Regions from separate parts of the Janthinobacterium sp. 1_2014MBL_MicDiv genome, predicted to be linked through region 2. Evidence: predicted binding sites of a transcription regulator. Region 2 holds the regulator's gene; each other region holds the start of a gene.
The links. The regulator FNR, encoded in region 2, switches genes on or off when oxygen is low (the NO sensors DNR and NnrR bind a similar motif). The targets are predictions, from matches to a motif close to TTGATNNNNATCAA.
Positions count from the first base shown of each region.

Region 1: cydD (thiol reductant ABC exporter subunit CydD) is a predicted target of FNR. The motif match lies at 1,938-1,951, and genes of this name have one in related genera.
Region 3: ubiU (ubiquinone anaerobic biosynthesis protein UbiU) is a predicted target of FNR. The motif match lies at 2,017-2,030, and genes of this name have one in related genera.
Region 4: cqsA (alpha-hydroxyketone-type quorum-sensing autoinducer synthase) is a predicted target of FNR. The motif match lies at 1,742-1,755, and genes of this name have one in related genera.

Region 1 covers NZ_CP011319.1:3,670,469-3,674,655, reverse strand. Annotated here, with positions in the region: tRNA gene YQ44_RS15855 (tRNA-Arg) at 18-92, shown strand; gene YQ44_RS15850 (hypothetical protein) at 125-304, opposite strand; gene YQ44_RS29565 (PEP-CTERM sorting domain-containing protein) at 468-1,034, opposite strand; gene YQ44_RS15840 (GbsR/MarR family transcriptional regulator) at 1,326-1,898, opposite strand; gene cydD (thiol reductant ABC exporter subunit CydD) at 2,016-3,728, shown strand; gene YQ44_RS15830 (amino acid ABC transporter ATP-binding/permease protein) at 3,725-4,187, shown strand, end outside.
Region 2 covers NZ_CP011319.1:6,170,306-6,174,492, reverse strand. Annotated here, with positions in the region: gene ccoG (cytochrome c oxidase accessory protein CcoG) at 1-868, shown strand, start outside; gene YQ44_RS26815 (FixH family protein) at 924-1,448, shown strand; gene fnr (fumarate/nitrate reduction transcriptional regulator Fnr) at 1,574-2,332, opposite strand; gene YQ44_RS26805 (response regulator) at 2,583-4,187, shown strand, end outside.
Region 3 covers NZ_CP011319.1:3,833,187-3,837,373, forward strand. Annotated here, with positions in the region: gene ubiV (ubiquinone anaerobic biosynthesis protein UbiV) at 10-906, opposite strand; gene ubiU (ubiquinone anaerobic biosynthesis protein UbiU) at 916-1,953, opposite strand; gene YQ44_RS16595 (hypothetical protein) at 2,116-2,526, shown strand; gene YQ44_RS16600 (ribonucleoside triphosphate reductase) at 2,650-4,187, shown strand, end outside.
Region 4 covers NZ_CP011319.1:1,012,075-1,016,261, forward strand. Annotated here, with positions in the region: gene YQ44_RS04430 (response regulator) at 1-394, opposite strand, end outside; gene YQ44_RS04435 (sensor histidine kinase) at 398-1,723, opposite strand; gene cqsA (alpha-hydroxyketone-type quorum-sensing autoinducer synthase) at 1,889-3,133, shown strand; gene YQ44_RS04445 (MarR family winged helix-turn-helix transcriptional regulator) at 3,144-3,611, opposite strand; gene YQ44_RS04450 (GIY-YIG nuclease family protein) at 3,831-4,178, opposite strand.

The DNA of each region.
Region 1 (4,187 bases), 2.5 Mb from region 2:
TAAAATACTGCACCTTTCCGCCCATCGTTCAACGGATAGGACAACGGTCTTCTAAACCGTGAATGGGGGTTCGATTCCCTCTGGGCGGACCAGTTCCATACTGGCCCTTTCTCTGCGCACCGGTTCATGGCTGCGCACACAATACCTCACTCAGTAAATACAGCAGTGGCAGCGCGCACAGCAGCGCGGAGCCCAGCGACAGCATTTTCCTGCTGGCCAGGCGCGCCAGGCGCAGCCGTTCGCGTATGGGCAAGTGCTGGCGGAGCACGCCGCGCGCGCGTGGCTGGAATGGTGGTTCGTGCATGCTTGCTCCCCTGCGAGATGGTTGATGCCATCGAGCATAGCGAGCCTGGTCTAAACACGGTGTAAAGAGTCGCGTGCGCGCCGCAAACGGGGCGTAAACAATGGGCGCGGGCGGCGCGAAGGCGGCAGCCGGCGCGAGCGCGCCGTTGCCGCGTTGCGCATACTTATTGCCCCTGGCGACGGCGCGCCAGGAAGCCCAGCAGGCCCAGACCTGCCAGCAGCATGGCATAGGTTTCCGGTTCCGGAATGGCGGAAACGTAGGCGCGGTAATTGCTCAGGTCTTTCGGCAGGCCCGCTACCGTGAAGGTGGTGCCGGCGGCGACAGGGGCGGCCCAGTGGAACACCAGTTCGCCCTGGCCGAAATGGATGGCCAGGTAGTCATAGGCGGCCGCGCTCGTATAGGAATTGACGCCGCCGCTCAGGCCCGCCGTGGTGCCGGCCGTGCAGCCCGATGTGGCATTGTCGCAATACGAAACGGCGGCGCCCAGGCTGGTGCCAAAGACGCCGTTGATATAGCCCTGGATATCGGACGGGCTTTGCGGCGTGAGATTGTCGTCATAGTATTTCACCATCAGCGCCGGCGACGGCGTGTAGGTGACGGTGCTGCCGCCGATGACGAAACCGCTGGCCGGTCCCACGTCCACCCAGGTGGCAGCCTGTGCCGCGCCAGCCAGCGCCGTCACGGCGGCCAGCATGGATGCCCGGATGGCAATGCTCTTTATGCTTTTCATGAAAATCCCCTTTTTTTGTTGCAGTTATTTCACCGTAGCCAGGCGCGCTCCTTCCTGTCGAGGAGTTCATCCTGTCGCCCGGTTGCCCTGTGCGTGAGTACGCATAAGCCAGCTTAGGTTTGATTTAAATTAATACAATTTAAATAATACTATTGGTTAAGTTGATAATATCGCGTGCGGCTATGTACGCCAGGATACGGAGGGCGCTGGGCCGGACGAGGCTGGCGTGACGGGGCGCCGCGGCGGGCGCGATGGCGTGCCGGGCGAAGGGGAGAGGAGGGATGGCGGGGGTTAATCGCTGCTGTTGCTGACGCCAAACAGGCGATCCTTGGCATTGAGCAGCTTCTGTACCTTGGCGCCCATTTTCATCAGTTGCGCCATCGATTCGGGCGACAGGCGCTGCAAGTCGTCGAACCAGGTGTTGGCCAGGTCGACCAGTTCATACATTTCGCGCATGCGCTCCTGCGCATACTGGTCCACGGGTTCCGTGGCCGGCGCCAGCAGCGATTCGCGCAGCACCGTCAGGGTGGGCGCCACTTCGCGGCGGCGGCGCTCGGCGGCCACCACGCGGAAGATTTGCCACACGTCGCCCAGCGAGGAAAAATATTCGCGCCGGTCGCCGGGAATGCGTGACTGGCGGATCAGGCCCCAGCCCTGCAATTCCTTCAGGCCGATGCTGACGTTCGAGCGCGAAAAACTCAGGTGTTCCGCGATTTCGTCCGCGTGCAAAGGATGCTCTGCGACAAACAACAAGGCGTACACTTGACCCACCGTGCGGTTAAAGCCCCAGCGGCTGCCCATCTCGCCAAAATGGCTGACGAAGGTCAGGATCAGCGGCGTCATGTGGATATTTTGAGTTTTCATAATTATCTGAATTTTTTCACGCCACACCCGCAGGGTCAATTGATATATGTCATGTTTCGCAGTATTATACAAAAAATCGAATTTACAGAAAATTCTGAAAACTCAAAAAGTATAGAGATGCCTATCACGCCACTGTCCTTGCCCCGCTTTATCCTTCCCCGTGTCGCCAGCCTGGTGCAAGGCGGCGCCGCCTTGCTGTGGTTGCCGCAATCGGCCTTGCTGGCCTGGGCCCTGCAAGCCATGCTCGACGGCGCCGGCTGGCGCGCCGCGCTGGCGCCGGCGGCCGGCGTGCTGCTGCTGGGCGTGTTGCGGGCCTGGGGCGAAGCGTGGGGCGCGCGGCGCATGTATGCGGCGGCGCGCGCACACCTGTCGGCCCTGCGCGCGCAGGTGGCGCTGGCGCTGGCGCGGCGCTCGCCGCTGGACCGCCAGCGGGCCCAGTCGGGCCAGGCGGCCAGCGTCATCGCCGAGCAGGCCGAAGCGATCGTGCCCTACCTGGTGCGCTACAAACCCGCGCGCTGGAAAGTGATGCTCGTGCCGCTCGTGATCCTGGCCGTGGTGGCGCCCCTGTCGTGGATCGCCGCGCTGATCCTCATGATCGCCGCGCCGCTGATTCCCGTCTTCATGGCCCTGGTGGGCATGGGCGCGCAGGCGGCCAGCCGCGCGCAGATGGTGGAAATGGGCGGCATGAACGCTTTCCTGCTGGACCGCCTGCGCGGCCTGGCCACCCTGCGCGCGCTCGATGCCGTCGACGCCACGGCCGAACGGCTGGAAGCATCGTCGCAATCCGTGCGCCGCCGCACGATGGTGGTGCTGCGCATCGCCTTCCTGTCGTCCGCCGTGCTGGAACTGTTTTCCGCGCTGGGCGTGGCCATGGTGGCCGCCTTCATCGGTTTTTCCCTGTTGGGCAGCATCCATTTCGGCACCTGGGGCAGGGAGCTGAGCCTGGCGCAGGGCATGTTCATCCTCTTGCTGGCGCCCGCCTTTTTCGAGCCGCTGCGCGAACTGGCCGCCGTCTGGCACGACAAGGCGGCCGGCGAGGCTGGCCTAGCCGGCTTGCATGACCTGGCCGAGGGCGGCATGCCCTTGCCCGGCGCCGACGTGGCGGTTGCCGCCGTTTCCGCCGCCGCCATGGCGGTGGCCGCGCCGCCCGCCGTGGACATCCATCAACTGCGCTTTGCCCACCCGGGCGAAGCGCCCGTGTTCGCGCAGTTCGACTTGAGCGTGCGCGCCGGCGAGCACGTGGCCCTGCTGGGTGCCAGCGGCGCCGGCAAGACCACCTTGCTGTCGCTGCTGGCCGGCCTGCTGCCCGCCAGCGGCGGCGAGATCCGCATCGGCGGCGTGCGCCTGAACGACAGCACCGTCAATACCTTGCGCCAGCGCATGGCCTGGATGGGCCAGCGTCCGCACGTGTTTGCCGCGTCCGTCAGCCAGAATGTCACGCTGGGCCGCACCGATGCCAGCGCCGTTGCGACGCAGGCAAAAGTGACGCAGGCGCTGCACCTGGCCGACCTGGCCGCCGTGGCGCAGGCGCAGCCGGCCGTCATGCTCAGCGATGGCGGCCAGGGCCTGTCGGGCGGCGAAGCCGTGCGCCTGGCGCTGGCCCGCGTGGCCTTGCATCCGCATGCGGACTTGCTGCTCGTCGATGAACCGACGGCGCACCTGGACAGCGAAACGGCGGCGCGCGTCACGGATGCCCTGCTGCTCCTGGCCAGGGGCAAGACCCTGATCGTCGCCACGCATGACCCCGTGCTGGCCAGCCGGCTGCAGCGCACGGTGCGCGTCGATGCGCCGGCCCGCTCCCTGGCGCAGAAGGCAGAGGCGCGCGCATGACAACTTCCCGCATATGGCATCCCGTCCTGCGGCAATTGCTGCTGGCCCAGCCCGGCAAGCTGATCGGGGGCGCCTTGCTGGCGGCCCTGACGGTGGTGGCCGGCATGGCGTTGCTGGGCTTGTCCGGCTGGTTCATCACGGCCACCTCGGTCGCCGGCCTGCATGCCTCGACGGCCATCGTGTTCGATGTGTTCGGCCCGTCGGCCGGCATCCGCCTGCTGGCCATCGGCCGCACGGGTTCGCGCTATGCGGAGCGTCTCGTCACGCATGACGCCACGTTCGCCGCGCTGGCCAGCATCCGCGTGCAGCTGTTTCGCGGCTGGTCGCGCCCCGAGGCGGCCAGCCGCCTGTTGCGCCAGCCCGCCAAGCTGCTGTTCCGCCTGACGGCCGATATCGACGCGCTCGAGTCGCTGTACCTGCGCCTGCTGGTACCCGCTTTCTCCGCCCTGTGCGCGGCCT
Region 2 (4,187 bases):
CCATTCCGTGCAAACGCTGAACTTCGGCCCGTGGGAATGGTTCTGGGTGCTGTTCTACAGCCTGGCCACCTATGGCAACGCGGGCTGGCTGCGCGAGCAGGTGTGCAAATACATGTGCCCCTACGCGCGCTTCCAGAGCGCCATGTTCGACCAGGACACCCTGATCATCACCTATGACGCCAAGCGGGGCGAACCGCGCGGTGCGTTGAGCAAGAAGGCCGGCAACAACGACAAGCTGGGCGACTGCATCGACTGTACCCTGTGCGTGCAGGTGTGTCCGACCGGCATCGATATCCGCAACGGCCTGCAGTATGAATGCATCGGCTGCGCCGCCTGCGTCGATGCCTGCAACAGCGTGATGGACAAGGTCGACCGGCCACGCGGACTGGTACGCTACAGTACCGACCATGCGATGGAAAACAACTTCGACTCGAAGCAGATCCGCCAGCGCGCCATGCGCCCGCGCGTGCTGATCTACACCTCCATCCTGGCCCTGATCATCATCGCCGTGTGTACCTCGCTGGCCCTGCGCACGCCGCTGAAGATGGACGTCATCCGCGACCGCGGCTCGATGGGGCGCGAAGTGGAAGATGGCATGATCGAGAACGTCTACCGCCTGCAGATCATGAACACTTCGGAGCAAAGCCAGAGCTTCAGGATCAGCGTTGCCGGCTTGCCGGGCCTGACCTTGCTGACGCGCGATGAAGTGACCTTGCAGGCAACGGAAACGCTGGGCTGGCCGATCCGCCTGCGCGTGCCGCACGGCGTGGGAGAGAAGGGCTCGAACAAGATCACGATCGAGCTGCAGTCGCTGGACGACCCGTCGCTGCACGTGCGCGAAAGCGCCGTGTTCATCGTGCCACGTTAAGCAGGAAAGGCGGCAGGAATCCCCGTGTTCTTGCCGCCGTCACAAGGAGAAAACAATGTCCGACAGTCTGAAACTGCAAGCCCCCGCCGCGCCCTGGTACAAGCACCGCTGGCCATGGCTGCTGATGATCGGTCCCGGGCTGTCCGTCGTCGTCGGCAGCTTCATGGGCTATATCGCGTTTACGCAACCCGACGCGCTGGTGGTGGGCGACTATTACAAGCAGGGCAAGGCCATCAACCAGGACTTGCGGCGCGATACGGCCGCCAGCAACCTGGCCATGTCGACCAGCCTGGCGTACGACGTGGCGCAAGCACGCCTGACGGGTTCCGTGCACAGCTTCGGCAAGGCTTACCAGGCGCCGCTGCAGCTGCACCTGGCGCACGCGACCTTGCCGGAAAAGGATATCAAGCTGCTGGTGCAGCCCGACGCCATGGGCAACTTCTCGGTGGCGCTGCCGATGCTCGAGCGCAGCCGCTGGCAGGTGCTGGTGGAAAACAATACGCGCGAGTGGCGCCTGTCGGGCATCTGGACCTGGCCCGCGCAGCGCAGCATCGCGCTGCATGCGGACGAGGAACTGTAAGGCACTGCGCCGGGGAAAACCGTGGCGGGCGCCAGTGATGGGCGGCCGAGCAGCGCAGCTGTGCCGGTGTACAGCGCGCAGCGCAAGCCACAAAGCGCGACGCGCAGCAGGTTTTGACAGTGCCGTTATTTGCAGGTGTCGGTGCCGGCCGTAATGGCTTTTAATTTTGCCGGCTGCAGGATCTCGATCTCGCGGTTCGACACGCGCAGCCAGCCTTCCTTCTTGAACTTCGACAGCAAGCGGCTGACGCTCTCGATGGTCAGGCCCAGGTAGTTGCCGATTTCCTCGCGCGACATGCGCAACTGGAAGTTGCTGCCCGAATAGCCGCGCGCCTCGTAGCGCGACGCCAGGTTGACGATGAAGGCGGCAAAACGCTGCGTCGCCTGCATATTGCCCAGCAACAGCATCACGCTTTGCTCGCGCGTGATTTCCTGGCTCATCATGCGGTGGAAATGGCGCAGCAGGGTGGGCATATTGCCCAGCAATTGTTCCAGGCTGGAAAACGGGATTTCACACACTTCGCTGTCTTCCAGCGCCACGGCATTGCAGTGGTGGCGGTCGGCGCTGATGGCGTCCATGCCCAGCAGTTCGCCAGCCATCTGGAAGCCCGTCACCTGCTCTTCGCCGCCCGGATTGATCTGGTAAGTCTTGAAGTGGCCCAGGCGGATCGCGTACAGGTTCTGGAACGAGTCGCCGATGCGGAACAGCGAGGCGCCGCGCGCGACCTTGCGGCGACGGCCGATAATCTGGTCCAGCCTGTCCATGTCGCCCACGTCGAGGCCCATCGGCAGGCACAATTGATGCATGCTGCACGTCGAGCAGCGCGCACGCAACGCTTCCACGTTCACGGCGGGCAAGGCTGGAGAGAGTAGCGCTTCTGTCATGTCATTACCTTTTTGAAAATGCAATAACAAGTTTACTGCATAGCGCGCTTGCCTGTGCCATTTTCCCCGTCATTCACGCTAATTTCGCTGAATAAACGACGTCCTGCATTTAATTTTATGGCAACATCGTCAATTGCTGCTTTGACGGCGGGAATTTACGCGGCCGGCGCTTGCCAAGTTGCTGTATTGATAGGAAAATTCCTGACAGCATTATCTGCCGCCTGTCCCTTCGGGGACTGAAAAGGAAATCATGAAGCCTCTCGGCATTAAAGCAAAAGTCGCGCTGGCCACCAGCCTGACCTCGATCGCCATGATCGCCCTGGTCACCATGATCCAGGTCAAGCACATGCGCGACGATTTCACGCAAGTGCTGCTGGTCCAGCAAACGGCCCTGATCGAGCGCACGGCCGAAGAGCTCGACGACAAGTTGGCGATGCTGCTCGACATCATCACCCAGACGGCGCGCCACCAGCCGCCCGCCCTCATGGCCGACGCCGGCGCATTGCGCGAGTACTACACGCAGCGCGCCATGCTGGCCCTGTTCGACGACGTGCTGGTGCTCGACACGCAGGGCAAGGTGGTGGCCAACGTGCCCGAGGTGCCGGGACGCAACGGCACCGACGTGACGGACCGCGATTACTTCCATACCGTCATGCGCACGAAACAGGCGATGATCACGCAACCGATGCTGGGCAAGACCAGCCACTTGCCCATCGTGCAGATGGTCGCGCCCGTGCTGGACAAGAACGGCGCCGTGGCCGGCATCGTGATCGGCGTGCTGCGCCTGTACAAGGACAATATGCTGGGCCACCTGCGCACGGCCAAGGTGGGCAAGAGCGGCTATTACTTCATCCTCACGCGCGAAGCCGTGCCGCGCTACGTGCTGTACCCCGATACCAGCCGCCTGCTGCAGCCGCGCGCGCCGAACGCCAACCAGACCACCACGCAGCTGCTGAAAGAAGACGGCGAAGGCAGCATGGTCAGCACCAACAGCCGCGGCATCACGGCCGTCAACAGCTTCAAGCGATTGAAATCCGTGAACTGGCTGCTGGCCGCCTCGTTGCCCGTGGCCGACGCGTTCGAGCCGTTCAACGGCGTACTGTCACGGCTGGTACTCTGGAGCATCTGCGCCTCGCTGCTGGCCGCGGCCGTGCTGGGCTGGGTCACCGTGCGCCTGCTGTCGCCGCTGGTGCGCCTGCGCGACACCCTGCTGTCGCTGCGCGCCTCGGGCAACCGCTTCACCCCCGTGCCGGTGCAGCAGCGCGACGAGATCGGCGAGCTGACGGAAGCGTTCAACGGCCTGATGGGCGAGCGCGACCGGCTGCAGCACGAGCTCGAGGCGCGCGCGGCGGAGCTGGAGCAGGAGCGCGACCGGGCCGAGGCGGCCAACCGCGCGAAGAGCGATTTCGTGGCCAACATGAGCCATGAAATCCGCACACCGCTCAATGCCGTGCTGGGCATGGTGTATTTGCTCGGCAATACCAAGCTCAACACCGAGCAGCGCAAGTACCTGACCATGGTACGCGTGGCGGGCCAGTCGTTATTGGGCATCCTCAACGATGTGCTCGATTTTTCCAAGATCGAGGCGCGCCGCATGGATCTGTCTCCCGTCGAGTTCGACCTCGATGAAGTCATGAATACCCTCGCCACGACGATGACCATGAATGCCGGCGAGAAAGAACTCGAGCTGGCCATCGCCGTCGAACCCGACGTGCCGCGCCGCCTCGTCGGCGACGCCCAGCGGCTGCAGCAAATCCTCGTCAACCTGGCCGGCAATGCCATCAAGTTTACCGAGAGCGGCGAAGTGGTGGTGGCCGTCAGCCTGGCCGAAAGCAGGAACGAGCGGGCCTGGCTG
Region 3 (4,187 bases), 2.3 Mb from region 2:
TCGATGCGTTCAATGAGCGGCGTGCTGTTCCATGCCGGGCTGGCCATGCCAGTAGCCGTCGCAGGCGCCGGCCGGCTGGCAGGCCGCCAGCTGGGCCTGCGCACCGACGCCGCTGACCAGGCCGCGCCGCGCGCGGTCGAAAATGGCGATGACCTGGTCCGTATGCATGGCTTGCGGGCTGAGGCGCGCGACGGACACGCCCATGGCATGCATGGCGTCGAGTTCGCGCACCAGGTTGTAGACCAGGGCCGACTGCGTCTGCGTGCCGTTGAGCACGAGGAACGGCACTTCGTCGCGCGTGCGCAGCAGCAGGCCATCCGGCTCTTCCAGGCAGCTGTAGCCGCAATCGTCCTTCGGCAGGTTGCGGTTGCGCGCCGTGAAGCAGCGCGCGGAAAACGCCAGCGGCATGCGGCCATAGGCAAAGACTTCCGTTTCCAGCCCTTCCGGTTTCTGGCGCTGCATCTCGGCCAGCGCTTCCTGGCCCATTTCCAGCGGCATCACCCAGCGCCGGGCGCCCAGGCGCGCCAGCAATTGCAGGCTGGGACCATTGAACAGGTTCAGGTGCGGGCCGGCGATGAAAGGCGCGCCCTTCGCCATGCAATGCACGGCGCCCATGTCGTTCGCCTCGACCGCATAGCGGCCATTGCCCGTGATGCGGCGCAGGGTCGCCAGTTCGGCGCCCGCCTCGATCAGCGCCTGCGTCGACAGCACCACTTCCTTGCCGGCTGCGGCCAGCATGTCGGCGATATCGAGCCAGTCGGCCAGGCGCAGCTCATGCCGGCGCGAGCACACGGTTTCGCCCAGGTAGACGATATCGACGGCGGTGCCGGCGATCTGCTGGTAAAACTCGAACACAGTGGCACGCGGCCAGTAGTACAGCAAGGGGCCCAAAGAGAGTTTCAGCATGTTCATCCTTTATTTCCAGGAGCGGTGGTAAGCGCCCAACGTGTGCTGCTGGCCCTCGGCCAGCTTGTCCATGGCCGCCATCCAGCCCGGCTTGACGGCGTAGCGCGCATTGCCTTCGCGGCAGGCGTCGATCGCCTCGCGCCAGACGCGCGTCACCTGCGCCACGTAGGCGGGGCTGCGCTGGCGCCCTTCGATCTTCACGGCGCGCACGCCCATGGCGATCAATTGCGGCAGCAGCGCCAGGGTATTCAGGCTGGCCGGCTCCTCGATCGCGTAATACTCTTCGTCGTTGACCTCGAAACGTCCCTTGCACAGGGTCGGGTAGCTGGCGTTCTCGCCCGGCGCGTAACGGTCGATCAGCACGCCGTTCAGGCGCGACTCCAGGCCGTTCGGCGTCTCCAGCCAGCGCACGGATTTCGCCGGCGAGCACACGCCGTGGGTATTCGGCGCCTCGCCCGTCGCATACGAGGACAGCGCGCAGCGGCCCTCGACCATCACGCACAGGCTGCCGAAGCCGAAGACCTCGATCTCGACATCCGTCTTGGCGATCAATTGCTCGACCTGCGCCATGGACAGCACGCGCGGCAGCACGGCGCGGGCGATGCCGAAGTGTTCATGGTAAAAATTGATGGCCTCGTAATTGGTGGCCGACCCCTGCACGGACAGGTGCAGGCGCAGCTGCGGCTGGTGCTGGGCCGCATACGCCATCAGGCCCGGATCGGCGACGATCATGGCGTCGATGCCGGCCTGCGCGGCGCGGTCGATGGCGCTGCGCCATACGGCCCAGTTGTGCGGCTGCGGATAGGTATTCAAGGCCAGCAAGACCTTGCGTCCATACTGGTGCGCATAGCGCACGCCCTCGGCGATGGCCTTCTCGTCGAAATTGAGGCCGGCGAAATTGCGCGCGTTGGTGGCGTCGCGAAAACCCAGGTACACGGTGTCGGCGCCATTGTCGACGGCCGCTTTCAGGGCGGGCAGGCTGCCGGCGGGACAGACCAGTTCCAGCGGTCCGGCCACGCGGGTGGCGGTGGTTGCTTCAAGCATCATGATATTCACATTCCTGTGTCGGCTCAGGGTGCAGACTATAGCCCCGCCCATGGCGCCCAGTCCTTGACCCAGGTGAAGGAATGCATGCATGGCCGGCACGCGCGCGAATTGCTTGACCTGGCTGTAAAATGCCCGTCCCATTATCCGATTCCACTGACCGCCATGCCCCGCAAACCGCTGCTGATCTTCCTGCTGACCCTGTTCCTCACCGTGCTGCAGGTGCAGTGGGCGGCGCCGGCCGACGGCCTTGACGCCGAGACGCTGTCCATCCTGTCGCCCGAGGTACTGGGCGCGTATCCGGGCGTGCTGCTGCTGTTCCTGCAGGCCGCCTTGGCGCGCCGCGCCATGTCCGTGCCGCGCCAGGCGGCCATCTGCACGGGCCTGCTGGCCGTCTACTGGCTGCTGGCGAACTACGTCACCTTCGACTTGCGCGTCGCCAGCTGGAGCACGTTCTCGCCGCTGGAAATCTGGGCGCACGTGCTGCCCGCCTCCCTCCTCAGCATCGCCGTCTGCGGCGCCGCCTGGTTCGGCCTGAGCTGCTTCATCCTGCGCCAGGGACGCGCGAAAAAGTAAACGGGGGCGCTTTTTTCACCTGCGTCAAGGATTTGGCAAGCAACTGCACGCCCCCTTTGACGTCACTACATTTAGTGATTAATCTCCATGAAAACACCGCATGTTGTGTTTATTGGAGATTCCATGTCAACTACAGCACCAGCAAGAGCAGCCCCCGGCCAGGTCGATGTCGCCGCGTCCGTCAATGAATATCTGGACCGGCGCGACTGGCGCGTCAACGCCAACGCCAACCAGGGTTATTCCCTGGGCGGCCTGATCCTCAACGTCTCGGGCAAGGTCATCGCCAACTACTGGCTCGACCAGGTGTACCCGCCGGCTGTGGGCGCGGCGCACCGCGAAGCGGCCCTGCACATCCACGACCTCGACATGCTGGCCGGCTATTGCGCCGGCTGGTCGCTGCGCACCCTGCTGCACGAAGGCTTGAATGGCGTGCCAGGCAAGATCGAATCGAGCCCGCCGAAGCATATGTCGAGCGCCATCGGCCAGATCGTCAACTTCCTCGGCACGCTGCAAAACGAATGGGCCGGCGCGCAGGCGTTCAGCTCCTTCGACACCTACATGGCACCCTTCATCCGCAAGGACAGCCTGCGCTACGAGGACGTGCGCCAGTACATGCAGGAGCTGATCTTCAACCTCAACGTGCCATCGCGCTGGGGCACGCAGACGCCGTTCACCAACCTCACCTTCGACTGGGTCTGCCCGGACGACCTGCGCGAGCAGATCCCCGTCATCGCCGGCCAGGAGATGGATTTCTGCTATGGCGAGCTGCAGGCCGAGATGGACATGATCAACCGCGCCTACATCGAGATCATGATGGCGGGCGACGCCAAGGGCCGCGTCTTCACGTTTCCCATCCCGACCTACAACATCACCGAGGACTTCGACTGGCATAGCGAGAACGCCGAACGCCTGTTCGAGATGACGGCCCGCTACGGCCTGCCCTACTTCCAGAATTTCATCAATTCGGAACTCAAGCCGAACATGATCCGCTCCATGTGCTGCCGCCTGCAGCTGGACTTGCGCGAACTGCTGAAACGCGGCAACGGCCTGTTCGGCTCGGCCGAGCAGACCGGCTCCCTCGGCGTGGTGACGGTCAACTGCGCGCGCCTGGGCCATTTGTGGCGCGGCGACGAGAAAGCGCTGCTGGCCGACCTGGACCGCCTGCTGGAACTGGGCAAGTCCAGCCTGGAAATCAAGCGCACCACCATCGAGGAACTGATGCAGCAAGGCCTGTTTCCCTACACGAAACGCTACCTGGGCACCCTGCGCAACCACTTTTCCACGCTGGGCGTGAACGGCATCAACGAGATGATCCGCAATTTCAGCGGCGACGCCTATGACATCACGGCGCCAGAAGGCCATGCGCTGGCCGTGCGCCTGCTCGACCACGTGCGCGCCCGCATGCTGGCATTCCAGGAAGAGACGGGGCATATGTACAACCTGGAAGCGACGCCGGCCGAGGGCACGACCTACCGCTTCGCCCGCGAAGACCGCAAGCGCTTCCCCGCCATCCTGCAGGCGGGCACGCCGGACAACCCCTACTACACGAATTCCTCGCAGCTGCCCGTCGGCCATACGGACGACCCGTTCGAGGCGCTGGAACTGCAGGACGCGCTGCAGCGCAAGTACACGGGCGGCACGGTGCTGCACCTGTACATGAC
Region 4 (4,187 bases), 1.3 Mb from region 2:
CGTCGGCCGCCCCCGTAAATAGAATCTTCTTGCACGGCAAGTCGCGCACGGCCTGGCAAAACTCGAGGCCGTTCATCTGCGGCATCGAATAATCGACCACCAGCACGGACGGCACGGCAAAGCGCTGCGCCTGGCCGCTGATGCGCCAGATGCGTTCGATGTCGAGCGCCACGTTGCACTGGTCGGGCGGCAGGTTTTGCGTGTCGAAATTGACGTGCAGCGGCGTCTCGCCCAGCCGCGTGCTGTGGCGCAGCCAGTGCAGCGCGCTGCTGGTGTCGTGGAAGGTCTTGCGCGCCAGGCCCGGATCGAGCTGGAACGCCAGGCTTTTCAGGAAGGAATCGCTGTCGTCGATCAATACGGTCAGGGTCGGATGGGTGTAGACGGGCAGTTGCATGCGTCACCTCGCGCGGTGGATGGATGGAAAACGGTTGGGCCTGGGCCTGGGCGTGGCCAGCGGCTGCGGAAACTCCAGCACGAAGATGGCATAGGCACCTTCGCGCGCCACGCAGCTGATGCGTGCATGCCACGCTTGCATGATTTGCCGGCACAGGGCCAGGCCGATGCCGCTGCCGTTGTGCGCGGGATAGGAATAGAAGCGGTCGAAGATCAGCGGCAATCGGCTGGCCGCGATGCCGCAGCCCGTGTCGATGAACAGCAGGCGCGGCACGGGACGCGCGCCATCGATGACGATGCGCACGCGGCCCTTGCCGGCGCGCTGGATGCCTTTCAGGGCATTGCGCAGCAAATTCAGCAAAATCACCACGCACAGCTCGGACTGGCCGGGAAAGCTGAAGTCGGTGCGCAGGTCGACCTTGACGATGTCGCGCTGCGCCGTGCTGGTGAACGGGTAGCGGCGCAGCACGGCGACGACGCTGTCGTGCATGGCCACCGTCTCGTTGGCCTCCAGCTTGCGGTTGACGGCGCTGGCGCTGAGCAGGAACAGGTCGATCATGTGGTGCATATGGCGCACTTCGAACTGGATGCGCGCCAGCGCTTCCAGGCTGGCCGCGCCCGGCTGCACGTCGTCGGCATCGCGCCGCAAGCCGCGCTGCAGGCCGCGCACGTTCGCCTCGACGCTGACGAGCGGCGTGCGCAATTCGTGCGCCACGCTGCCCAATCCGGCCGCCAGTCCCGCCAGTTTTTCCTGCGCGCCCACATGGCGGCCCACCTTGACCACGGACAGCACGGCGATCGTGAACCAGTGCACGGGCAGCTGCTGCAAGACGTCGCGGCTGAGCAGAAAGGCGGGTTCGCCCACGACGGCAAACGCCAGGCAGGCCAGCAGGGTGCCGCTCAGGTAGGCCAGCATGGCGATGCGCGTATCGAAGTGGAACAGCACGATCAGCGCCACCAGCAGCGAATGCACCCACAGGGTCGAGGCGTGGTTCATCAGGAACATATACGTGAAGAAAAAGGGCAGTTCGAACGTCAGCCCCAGGAACAGGTACACGCTGAAGCCCGTATTGCTGAAGCGCCCCGGCCACAGTGCAGGCAGGAACAGCAGCGCCGCGATGGTGCGCAGCGGCAGCGATTCGTAGGGTTGCGGAAAGACATGCTGCCACAGCGCGTAGTACAGGGGCATGCCAAGCGCGCCGATGACGGCCAGCGTGCGCACCTGGGCGCGCCGCGTGGGCGTGTGTTCGATGGCGTCGTGGAAATGCAGGAAAGGCTGGAGGATCTTGCCTTGCCACCGTTTTCCGGAAGGGGACTGCGCATGCATCATGGTCGGGGGACGTGTTCGTTGAGGCGAATCAAGACAACATCATCGGCGTGTTCCTCCGGAAAAAGAGATATATCGCCATAACTGTTGAGATGGATCAATCACTTGCCGAATGGCTCGCGCATGTTGGACGCGGTAGTTCCCCCCGCAACCATTCCAGGAGTCCCCATGCCGAACGCCCTTTCCCCCCTGCCATCGAGCAACCTGCGCGCCGAACAACAATTGCCGGCCTTCGTGCGCGCGCGCATGGACGAGCATTATGTCGAGCGCATCGAGAAGCTGCTCGGTGGCGAACATTTACATGAATGGCAAGCCATGCCGGCCCGCGCGGTCATGTTGGCGGGCAATGATTACCTGAACATCGCCGGCGAGGCGGCGCTGCTGGCGGCCCAGTCCCGCGTCCTGCAGGGCGGCGGCGCCATGCTGATGTCGTCCGTGTTCCTGCAGGAAGGCAGCCGCCAGCACCGCCTCGAACGCAAGTTCGCGGATTTTCTCGGCAGTGAAGCCTGCGTGCTGGCGCAGTCGGGCTGGGCCGCCAATGTGGGCTTGCTGCAAAGCCTGGCCGGCCCCGGCATCCCCGTGTACCTGGACATGCTGGCGCACGCCTCGCTGTGGGAAGGCGTGCAGTCGGCGCAAGCCGTGCCCGTGCCGTTCCTGCACAACGATGGCGCCCACCTGCAGCGCCAGCTGGACAAGCATGGCCCCGGCATCATCGTCGTCGATGCGCTGTACAGCACGAACGGCAGCGTGGCGCCGCTGCCGCGGATGGTGGAGATCGCCGAGCGCAGCGGCAGCATGCTGATCGTCGACGAATCGCACTCGCTGGGCACGCACGGGCCGCAGGGCGCCGGCCTGGTGGTGGAGCTGGGGCTGGCCGAGCGCGTGCATTTCCGCACTGCCTCGCTGGCCAAGGCGTTTGCCGGGCGGGCCGGGCTGATCACCTGCTCGGCCCGCTTCAAGGGCTATTTTCTGTCCGCCTCGCGCCCGGCCATCTTCAGTTCCTGCCTGCTCGAACATGAACTGGCGTGGTTCGACGCCGCGCTCGACTTCATCCGCGCCGCCGATGCCCGCCGCGCCACCCTGCGCCGCCACAGCGTGCAGCTGCGCCAGGGCCTGGCCGATCTTGGCTACAACGTCAGCGACGGCACGCAGCAGATCATCGCGCTGGAAGCGGGCAGCGAGCCCGATACCCTGATCCTGCGCAAGGCGCTGCAGCGGCACGGCATCTATGGCGCCGTCTTTTGCGCGCCGGCCACGCCGAAGAACCGCTCGCTGGTGCGCCTGACCCTGAACGCGGGCTTGCGCGAGGATGACTGCGCGCGCGTGCTGGCGGCCTGCGCGGCCATCCGCGAGGAAACGGGCATGGCGCGCTGGCCGTCGACGCGGCGCCTGCGCAAGCTGGCGCTGGTGTAAGGGGAATACGTCAGCCGCTGACGGGCTGGTTGCCGGCGATAGTGCCCAGCAGCATGGACAGGGGCGCCAGCTGTTCGGCGCTGGCATGGCCCAGCAATTCCTGGCCCAGCGCCTGCGCCGTCGCATTCGCGTGCGCCAGCAAGTCCAGTCCCGCGGCCGTGATGGCGGCATAGCCGACGCGCGCATCGCGCTGGTCGGCCTGGCGCGCCACCAGGCCGATTTTTTCCAGCGGCATCAGCGAGCGCGTGATGCCGGACGCCGTCAGCGCCAGGCGCTCGGCCAGGTCGATGCGGCGCAGGCGCCCGCCGGGGGCGCGCTGCAAGTGGTACAGCAATTGATAATCGCCAAAGCTCAAGCCATGCAGGTTGCCCAGGGTGCTGTCGAAGCGGCGCACCAGCATGGCCTGGGCGCGCGCCAGGCGCAGGCAGAAGTCCAGCGCGCTGCCGCCGTCCGGCGGCTGGGAAGTGTGATCGGTCATGGCGGTCCTTTGTATAGCCTGCGTAGTGCTTGAGTGCGCAAGTATAACGCATGGCCGCCGAGCGTCTATCGCGGCAGGGAGCGTCTGTTGCTGACAGCGCATCAGGAGCCGGGACAAGGCATGAGGAGGACGCGTGGCGAGCCATGCGACGACGATCAACGCAGTCTCCGCTTCTGGAGGGCGGCAGCAGCGGAGGCAGGCATCTACCGGGATAGGCGCTTAATACAGTGCCTGCCCCTGTTCCAGCAGTTGCGCCCGGTGCAGCGCCAGCAGGGCGTCGAGCTCGGCGTCCGCATCGACGGCGCGATCGTCGGCCGGCCGGACGGTGTCGATGATGGCAAGGCGGAAGGCCGCTGCGCCATCGCGCCGCCAGTCCGCCTGCAGGCGTGCATTGCGGTGCGTGCCCAGCGCCAGTTCGAAGCGGTGCCGGTTCAGCGCGCCGGGTGCGTTGCGGCTGCGTTCGAGCAACACGCAGCCGCTGGGAAGGTGCTGCAGCGCGATGATGCCCAGCGCGGGCGCTTGTTGCCGGTAAGCGGCTTTCAGGGCCGCTTGCTGTGTCTTGTCCATGCTCGGGCT